Regions from separate parts of the Paenibacillus sp. GCM10027629 genome, predicted to be linked through region 2. Evidence: riboswitches for the same ligand, from Rfam matches in the RefSeq annotation. Region 2 holds a riboswitch; the other holds the start of a gene.
The links. Region 2 has a riboswitch for ZMP and ZTP ahead of ACFQZR_RS01095 (DJ-1/PfpI family protein). Riboswitches for the same ligand answer to the same signal wherever they lie in the genome.

Region 1 (4,216 bases), on a different contig from region 2:
CTCCATCTCAATCGTGAGCTCACCTTCCGTAGAGAGGCAGACTGGATGGCTCTTCAAGCGCTTCGAAGCTTTGACGTTCTTCACTTTGCCGGCGAGGATCGTCTTCATGTGGTCGAACAAGGCTTGATTATCCTGTTCTTCCGCTTCTGCAGCTTTATCGTTCGCATCTGCTTCGATACCAAGATCGCCGCTGGATACGGATTTGAAGGCTTTTTCCTTGTAATTCATGATCATCTTGATTGCGAACTCATCGATATCATCCGTGAGGTACAAGATTTCGTAGCCTTTGTCCGCCACAAGCTCGGTCTGTGGAAGCTTCTCGATCCGCTCGACAGATTCGCCTGCTGCGTAGTAGATGTACTTCTGATCTTCCGGCATACGCGCGATATATTCATCGAGTGTAACCAGCTTCTTCTCGGTGGAAGAGTAGAACATCAGCAGGTCTTGCAGTGTTTCTTTGTTCATACCGTAGTCGCTATATACACCGTATTTCAGCTGTCTGCCAAAGGCTTTGAAGAACTGCTCATACTTCTCGCGGTCATCCTTCAAGAGGCTAGTTAATGCACTCTTAATTTTGTTCTTGATGTTCTTCGCGATCAAGCTCAGCTGGCGGTCATGCTGCAGCATCTCCCGGGAAATATTGAGGGAGAGGTCTTCGGAGTCGACCAAACCTTTGACGAAGCTGAAGTAGTCCGGCAGCAGGTCTGCGCATTTATTCATGATCAATACGCCGTTGGAGTATAGCTCAAGGCCTTTCTCATATTCTTTCGTGTAATAATCGAAAGGTGTGCTCTCTGGAATGTAGAGGATCGCATTATATACGACAGCACCGTCTGCACTGATATGCAAATGCTTCAGCGGCTTGTCGAATCCGTAACGTTTCTCCGCATAGAAATTATCGTAATCCTCGGCAGTTAACTCGTTTTTATTTTTGCGCCAGATCGGCACCATGCTGTTAATCGTCTGCTCTTCTTGGTAATCCTCAAGCTCTTCGCTGCCTTCTACTGGACGTTTTCCTTGCACATCCATCTTAATTGGGTAGCGGATGAAGTCGGAATACTTCTTGATGATGGATTTGAGGCGATATTCCTCTACATATTCATCGTATTGATCTTCTTCCGTATTCGGCTTGATGTTAAGGACAATTTCCGTTCCCACTGTAGTCTTATCGCATGGCTCAATTGTGTAGCCGTCAGCACCTGACGATGCCCATACATAAGCTTCATCGCTTCCGAAGGCTTTACTGTATACCTTCACTTCGTCTGCGACCATGAAGGCCGAATAGAAGCCGACGCCGAATTGACCGATGATGTTGTGTCCGTCTTTCGCTTCGTTCTCTTTCTTGAAGGCTAGCGATCCGCTCTTCGCGATCACGCCGAGATTGTTCTCAAGGTCTTCCTTCGTCATCCCGATCCCCGTATCAGTAATCGTCAGCGTACGAGCTTCTTTGTTCGCAGTGACCTTAATGAAATAGTTCTCTTTGTCAAAAACAAGATTGTCATTGCTAAGGGCCATATAGTACATTTTGTCAATGGCATCACTCGCGTTCGAGATTAACTCGCGCAGGAAAATTTCTCTCTGCGTATAGATGGAGTTAATCATCATTTCCAGTAATCGTTTGGATTCGGCTTGAAACTGCTTCTTAGTCATGAATAAATCTCCTTTCAAGGTTAAAAGTCAGATATGTGTTGCTGCTATGATTATGTAGTACGGCTGCAAGGGTGATTAGCACTCTGGATGAATGAGTGCTAATTCTTATTTCTATATACCATATTCCAAAATTGGGTGTCAATAGCGGAGGGTACGTCTCGTCTGAGAATCAAGGGGTGCATCTTAAGATCATCTCTGCTAAAATAAGAAAAAAAGCGGGATGTGACTGGCGAAAATGAGTGGAATGAACCACGAGGAAGCCTCCCGCTCTACCGATCCGTTCGCCTGGGGAAAAGTATTTGCAGAAGATTCGTATGGTACGAGTCTGCTGTGAATGCTTTTTTTTGTTTCTTATTTTATTCAAATAGGAGGTTGTCGAAATGACGACAATAATGAAGGCGAAGGAAGCAGCAGATCAAGTGTATGAGACCGTGAAGCAGCATGTAGGAGAATGGAAGGGGAAAGGGCACGAGCCTCGGCTAGCCGTCATCCTGGTGGAAGGGGATCCAGCATCCGCATATTATGCGCAGTCGAAGCAGAAGATTGCACAGCGGCTCGGGGTTGCATTCGATCTCTATGAATACCCGGAAGGGGTGCATGAGGAAGAGATTTTGCAGCAAGTCGCACGGTTAAATACTGACCCCAGGGTACACGGGATTATGCTGGAGCTCCCTCTGCCGAAGCATCTATCGGCGACAACCATCGTGAATGCGATTACACCATGGAAAGATATTGATGGGGTGACCCCGAGCAATCAGCGAGCGACCATTACAGGGGAAGTGGGACTCTATCCGGCTACGCCGCAGGCTTGCATTCAGCTCCTGAAGCATTACGGCTATCCATTGGAAGGGAAGAATGTGACCTTGGTCGGCCGAGGGCAGACGGTAGGATTGCCTTTATTCCATCTGCTTCAGCATGAACAAGCGACTGTGACGGTCTGCCATTCGAGAACGCCAGATATTGCGATGCATCTGCATCATGCGGATATTGCGATTGCAGCGGTAGGGCGCGCGCATATGATTCAACCGAATATGGTGCATGCGAAGCTCGTCTTCATCGATGCAGGCATTAATGAAACGGATGAAGGGAAGATTGTCGGAGATATTTCGCCTGACGTGGCTCAACATGTACAAGCCATATCTCCCGTACCTGGCGGCGTCGGGACGTTAACGACGGCCATTCTCTATCAGAATCTCATGAAGGCCATCCGTCTGCAGAAGGAGGTGCGTTAATCATGCGTACGAACCAATGGGATCAATCCATTCGGACTTTTATTGAGCAAGCCGGGAGTTCAAGTCCTACACCGGGTGGAGGCAGTGTCGCTGCGCTTGTTGCGGCATTAGGCGCCTCGATGACCTCGATGGTAGGCAACCTCTCGCAAGGCGAGAAATATGCAGCTTATCAGGAGCAGATTCATGAGACATTAGAGCGGATGAATACGCTCACGACAATCTATGAACAACTGCTTGCGCAGGATATGGATTGCTTCGAGCAGTACGTGGCCGCTCTCAAGCTGCCGCGGAACTCCGAATCGGAGAAAGAAGCACGTAAACAGGCGCTGGAACAAGCGACGATTCAGGCGATTGATGTGCCGATCCGTCTGATCGAAGCATGTCTTGCGGGGATGCGGTACGCGAAGGGAATCGCTGATTGTTGCAATCCGCATGTGCTCTCTGATCTAGGAATCAGCACGATCTTGCTCGAGGCTGCGGCACAATCGGCTTTGTTGACGGCTCAGATCAATCTAGTGTCTTTGACAGATTCGTCGTTACAACAGAAATATAGCGACACGATCACGCAATTAATGCGAGACATCGATAAGTTCAAGCAAGTGACGATGATCACGGTAAAAAGCCGAATGGGTGTGTAACGACCGTCCCGCTTACTTGAATATAAAGCACCCTACCGATTATACTTGAAGTATTCTTCCAAATTGAGGTGAACGGAACATGGCTTTCCAGATGATTCGAGGTAGATAGTCTCCGGGCTGGGTAACACGCGTACCAGCTATCAAGGGGGTTGTATGCCCTTTTGCATAACGGAGAATATCCACTAAGGTCTATTGGCAGGCTTTTTCGTTTGTATATGAATCATTTTGGAAGGTGGCAGAATTAGACATGAATGAACAAGAATATCGACAATTTTATGATCAGGTTGGTGCAATGAACGGCTGGGATTTCAGCAGGATGAAAGTGGTCTCGGAAGGGATACAGTGGGATCTCTACCAAGAAGTCACGGGGGTCTGCAGAAAGTCGGATCTCCTCCTGGATATCGGTACGGGTGGGGGAGAAGCGCTGTTAGCTATTGCGGATGCCGTACTACTCGCAATTGGCATAGATTGTTCATCTGGTATGATGAAGACGGCAGAGAATAACTTAAGACAAGCGGGGAAATCCAATGTACGCTTCCATCAAATGGATGCTGAGCGACTCGTTTTTCCAGATCGATTGTTCAACATCGTCTCTTGCAGACACTCTGAATTTCATGCGCAAGAGGTTGCTAGAGTACTAGCCGACGACGGAATCTTCTTCACGCAGCAGGTCAGTGAACGAGACAAATGGAACTT
Region 2 (4,216 bases):
TATGAATTGGGATTTCTCTCATCTGAAGCCTGGCACGTTATATGATGTCTACGTGAAGGTTAAGGTGAGATCGAGCTTCGTCCTTTTCCTAGTTCAGAGGGGGGGATCGTTTCAATTATTGCCCCACAAGATGACATTGGGATAACAGTTACCGTAGGGGAACATCAATAGAGCAATTATATGTTATTGATTATCCTGGAAATTATCATTTGTTATTTATAGAGGAGGGGCGACCTTTCTTTTTTTGTTGGATTGGGATGCACGGCGACGTAAAATCTGGACAAGGTCAGTCATAATAGGAGAGATGATTAATCACTCCGTGGATTGGCTGAAGCAAGTTTGAACTGAGCTAACGGGCAGATTAGTTGAATAAACAAACCATTATTGAGCAGGCTGCCGAGCCTGCTCATTTCTTTAAGCTAACGGGGAGGATAGTGGAGTAAAGATATGGTAAAATGGGTGTGTAATATGCTCTCTTGATGGTTAAGGAGACCGACTTGGAATATTCTTAAGTCAATCGATGGAGTATTATACAAGGATAAGGTGTGATGCGGGTGACTGATTTTACAATGATTAAAAAGCTGTTTCATATTACGAAACGAAATGGGTTTAGTCATGACGAGATACAAACCATTAAAAATAATTTTGGTGAATTGCCCCAGGTGTTTATAGATTATTATTTGGAACTCGGTAAAGACGAGCGGCTGAATCATACGCAAGATAGTTTGATCAAACCCGAGCAACTCCAATACTTCAAACATAGCGAATATTTAATTTTTTATTGCGAGAATCAACGTGTCTGTGTTTGGGGAATCCATAAGAACGATTTATCCAGGTCCAATCCCCCTGTCTATATGAGTTACGATGAAAAGGTATGGAAAAAAGATTTTGAAACATTGACCGATTTTTTTCATGCGATGGCCTATTTGCAAACCGTATTCGCTCTTGAATACGGCTGTGAATCGTTCTATTCCATTGAACAAACCGACTTGGATTTTATTCGTGAAAATTTTAATAATAAAGGTTTTTCCTTTCGGCATTGGATTGGCATCGAATTTTATGGGAATTACGATGACAGCATAATAACAGTGATGAAAAATAACGATAGTTTTGATTTGATCTATGCTTCAAGCAACAAAGAACATTTTGATGAAATGGATCGGGTTCTCTCAAAACGGGGAGTAGTAATTTGAAATCAGATAAAGATAAATTTGTTGCAGCTACCTTCAAAACTAAAAACGATGGAAGGCTTGGTCCAATTATTATATATATTGAACCTAGAAACTTGTAGGACAACAATTGATATTTTAGATGTATACTCTAATTTCTACGTATTAAGCTAACGGGACACGATAGCTACATTACGTACAGGTGACAGCATACCATTAACCTGTTCAAGGAGCAGAGCTATGATTAAGAATCTATACGAGACTCATTTACAAGTTAAAGATTTGAATGCTTCTATTGAGTTTTATAACAAGTTGGGACTGGAACTTTCATTATTAATTGAGGAAAGAGGAATTGCATTTTTTTATATTGGAAAGGAACGTCAATTACTTGGTCTTTGGGAAGTTCCAAAGGGAAGTGATGTTAGCAAAAGACATTTTGCTTTTGGGACTGATTTGGATTTATTAAAGGATTCAATTGACTGGCTACGAGAAAGAGGTCTTGAACCCATTAAAGCTTTTGGAAAAGAACCAATTGAGCCAATTGTACATACATGGATGCCTGCGGCAGCTATTTATTTTAACGATCCTGATGGTAACGAATTAGAGTTTATTTCATGGTTGACGTCTGAACCTAAAAATTTGGGATATGCAGTTTATTTAAGTGAGTGGAACGAAATGATAAAGTCCGAAAAATCACAAAATTAGTAGTAACTGTTTTAGTAATTCATTGAAGTTCCAACCGTCTGAAGTTAACAGATTATTCCGCTAACGGGACACGATAGCTCAATAAAGAATTTGAAGGCAGCCAGCTACTTGTGATCGGTTGCCTTTTCTTAACCAACTGGCAGTTTAATTAAGAATACGTGATTGATTTATATGATTTTCCAGAATACAATATAGTAAATATCTGGTATGTGCAACTGGCGTAAACGTGGATAACCATGAGGGAGCACATATTCATATCGCCGTACGCCTGGGCAAAGTATTTGATCTTAAATCAGATACTTTTTTTATTTCACATGATGAAAGGTCAGGTGCTTAGTAATGAAGATGGCTTACATTTTGTTTGATAAGATGACTACTTTAGATTTTGTTGGTTTTTATGAAGCTGTAACATGGATGGGAATTCTAAAAGCAAAAGAAAATGTGTCGTGGGATTTTTGTTCGAACAAAGAACAAATAACCGATGACAGAGGATTAACTATGAAAATCAATCATGTTTCCCCGGACCTTTCGGTATATGATTTGATTTTTATTCCTGGAGGGTTGTCTACAAGGCAACTCAGGAATGATACTGACTTTATCTCATGGATTCAGACCGCACTAAATGTAGAATATAAGGTGTCTGTTTGCACGGGAGCTTTAATTCTGGGTGCTGCTGGAATGCTAAATGGTAAAAGAGCAACAACAAATCCATCTGCATATGAATTATTGACACCTTATTGCTCAGAAGTTGTTAAGGAGCGCTATGTAAGAGATGGTAACATTTTTACAGGTGGAGGAGTATCTGCTTCCATTGATTTGGGTCTGTATTTCATAGAATCGCTTACTAATGAAGAAGTTGTTCAAAAAGTTCAAGAAAAGATGGATTACCCGTACTATATATCGAAAAGATAAAAGTTTTCACGTTACGCTAACGGGACACGATAGTTGAATACTATACATTGCTGAGCAGACTACCGCAGTCTGCTCATTTTATTGAACTAACGGGCAGGATAACGGAATAAGCCAATCAAGCGTAGATGTATTAGAGCCCGGTTTTATTAACTGGGGCTTGATCATTTAAGATGATATCTGAATTCGTGGTTTCAAAAAAAAGCAACAAAACACTGGTGAACTTTCTAATCCTGACAGACTATTGTCTACAATGCAAGTTTATTATACAAGTAAGAGCCTAATTACCCGCAGGAGTTAAAGCATCGTATTCGTGGAACTGAAATATTTTATTAACCAGTTACCTTATTGAATTGGGGGGACAACAGTGAAACTTGAGCGACTTATGGCCATTACGATCCTTCTATTAAACCGCAAACGCGTACAGGCCCAAGAATTGGCTGATCGTCTGGAGGTTTCATTGCGTACGATTTATCGCGATTTGGAATCATTGAATCTAGCAGGAATTCCCATTATTTCGTACACGGGAGCAGAAGGCGGATTCGAAATCATGGAAAACTTTCGATTGGATCGGCAAATGCTTTCATTCAATGAACTTATTTCCCTCTCTACAGCTTTGCGAGGCCTTCAATCTACACAGGCATTTAGCAACCAAAATTTAGACGGGCTGCTCGACAAAGTTGGCGCATTGGTCTCGAAGGCAGAACAAGGTCGTATGGCTGGTGCTGATCAGGTCATCATTGACTTAAATCCGTGGAAAAGCAGCTCTTCAGAACGAAACAAGTATGACACGCTGCATAAAGCCGTAAGTGATAAAAGGCTGATCCGTTTTACATATACCAACGGACAAGGGGGAGAAACAGAACGTTGTATTGAACCTATGGGGCTGGTGCTCAAAGGCTACACGTGGTATCTTCACGGTTATTGCTTAAACCGAGATGATTACCGCATGTTCAGGCTTTCTCGGATCCGGAATCTACTCATTCTTGAGGATACGTTCCAGCGTCGAATGGTGACACTGTCTGAGTTGAATGAAAATTGGGGTCCGCAGCGCGATTCCAAGATGGTCGATCTGGTGCTTAGATTTACAGGACCGGCTAAGGTTCCAGCAGAAGATCATTTTGATGCGGATGAAATTGAACGGCAACCCGATGGTTCGCTTATCGTTCGGGTCCGATACCCGGATAACGACTGGTTAATCGGCTTTTTACTTCATTTTAGAACGGATTTGTTCATTCTTGAACCCTCGCATATTGCTGCAGCTGTACGGAAAAGTGCTTTGGAGATAGCTAAACTTTATATCGATTGTTGACACACTGTTGTCAATAAGCATGGTTTATTATGAGTTTAAATAGAGAGAACACATTAATCAGTTACAAGAAAATACAAAGAAATTTGAGGAGGCTTTCCAAAAAATGACTCATTCAGAACAA

Region 1: another riboswitch for ZMP and ZTP. It lies ahead of ACFQZR_RS24155 (bifunctional 5,10-methylenetetrahydrofolate dehydrogenase/5,10-methenyltetrahydrofolate cyclohydrolase); the one in region 2 lies ahead of ACFQZR_RS01095 (DJ-1/PfpI family protein).

Annotation. Positions count from the first base shown of each region.
Region 1 is NZ_JBHTGZ010000012.1:760,790-765,005, reverse strand. It holds gene htpG (molecular chaperone HtpG) at 1-1,650, opposite strand, end outside; ZMP/ZTP riboswitch at 1,863-1,948, shown strand; gene ACFQZR_RS24155 (bifunctional 5,10-methylenetetrahydrofolate dehydrogenase/5,10-methenyltetrahydrofolate cyclohydrolase) at 2,031-2,882, shown strand; gene ACFQZR_RS24150 (cyclodeaminase/cyclohydrolase family protein) at 2,885-3,520, shown strand; gene ACFQZR_RS24145 (class I SAM-dependent methyltransferase) at 3,768-4,216, shown strand, end outside.
Region 2 is NZ_JBHTGZ010000003.1:15-4,230, forward strand. It holds gene ACFQZR_RS01085 (hypothetical protein) at 549-1,193, shown strand; gene ACFQZR_RS01090 (VOC family protein) at 1,410-1,874, shown strand; ZMP/ZTP riboswitch at 2,076-2,155, shown strand; gene ACFQZR_RS01095 (DJ-1/PfpI family protein) at 2,214-2,786, shown strand; gene ACFQZR_RS01100 (helix-turn-helix transcriptional regulator) at 3,151-4,095, shown strand; gene ACFQZR_RS01105 (epoxide hydrolase family protein) at 4,199-4,216, shown strand, end outside.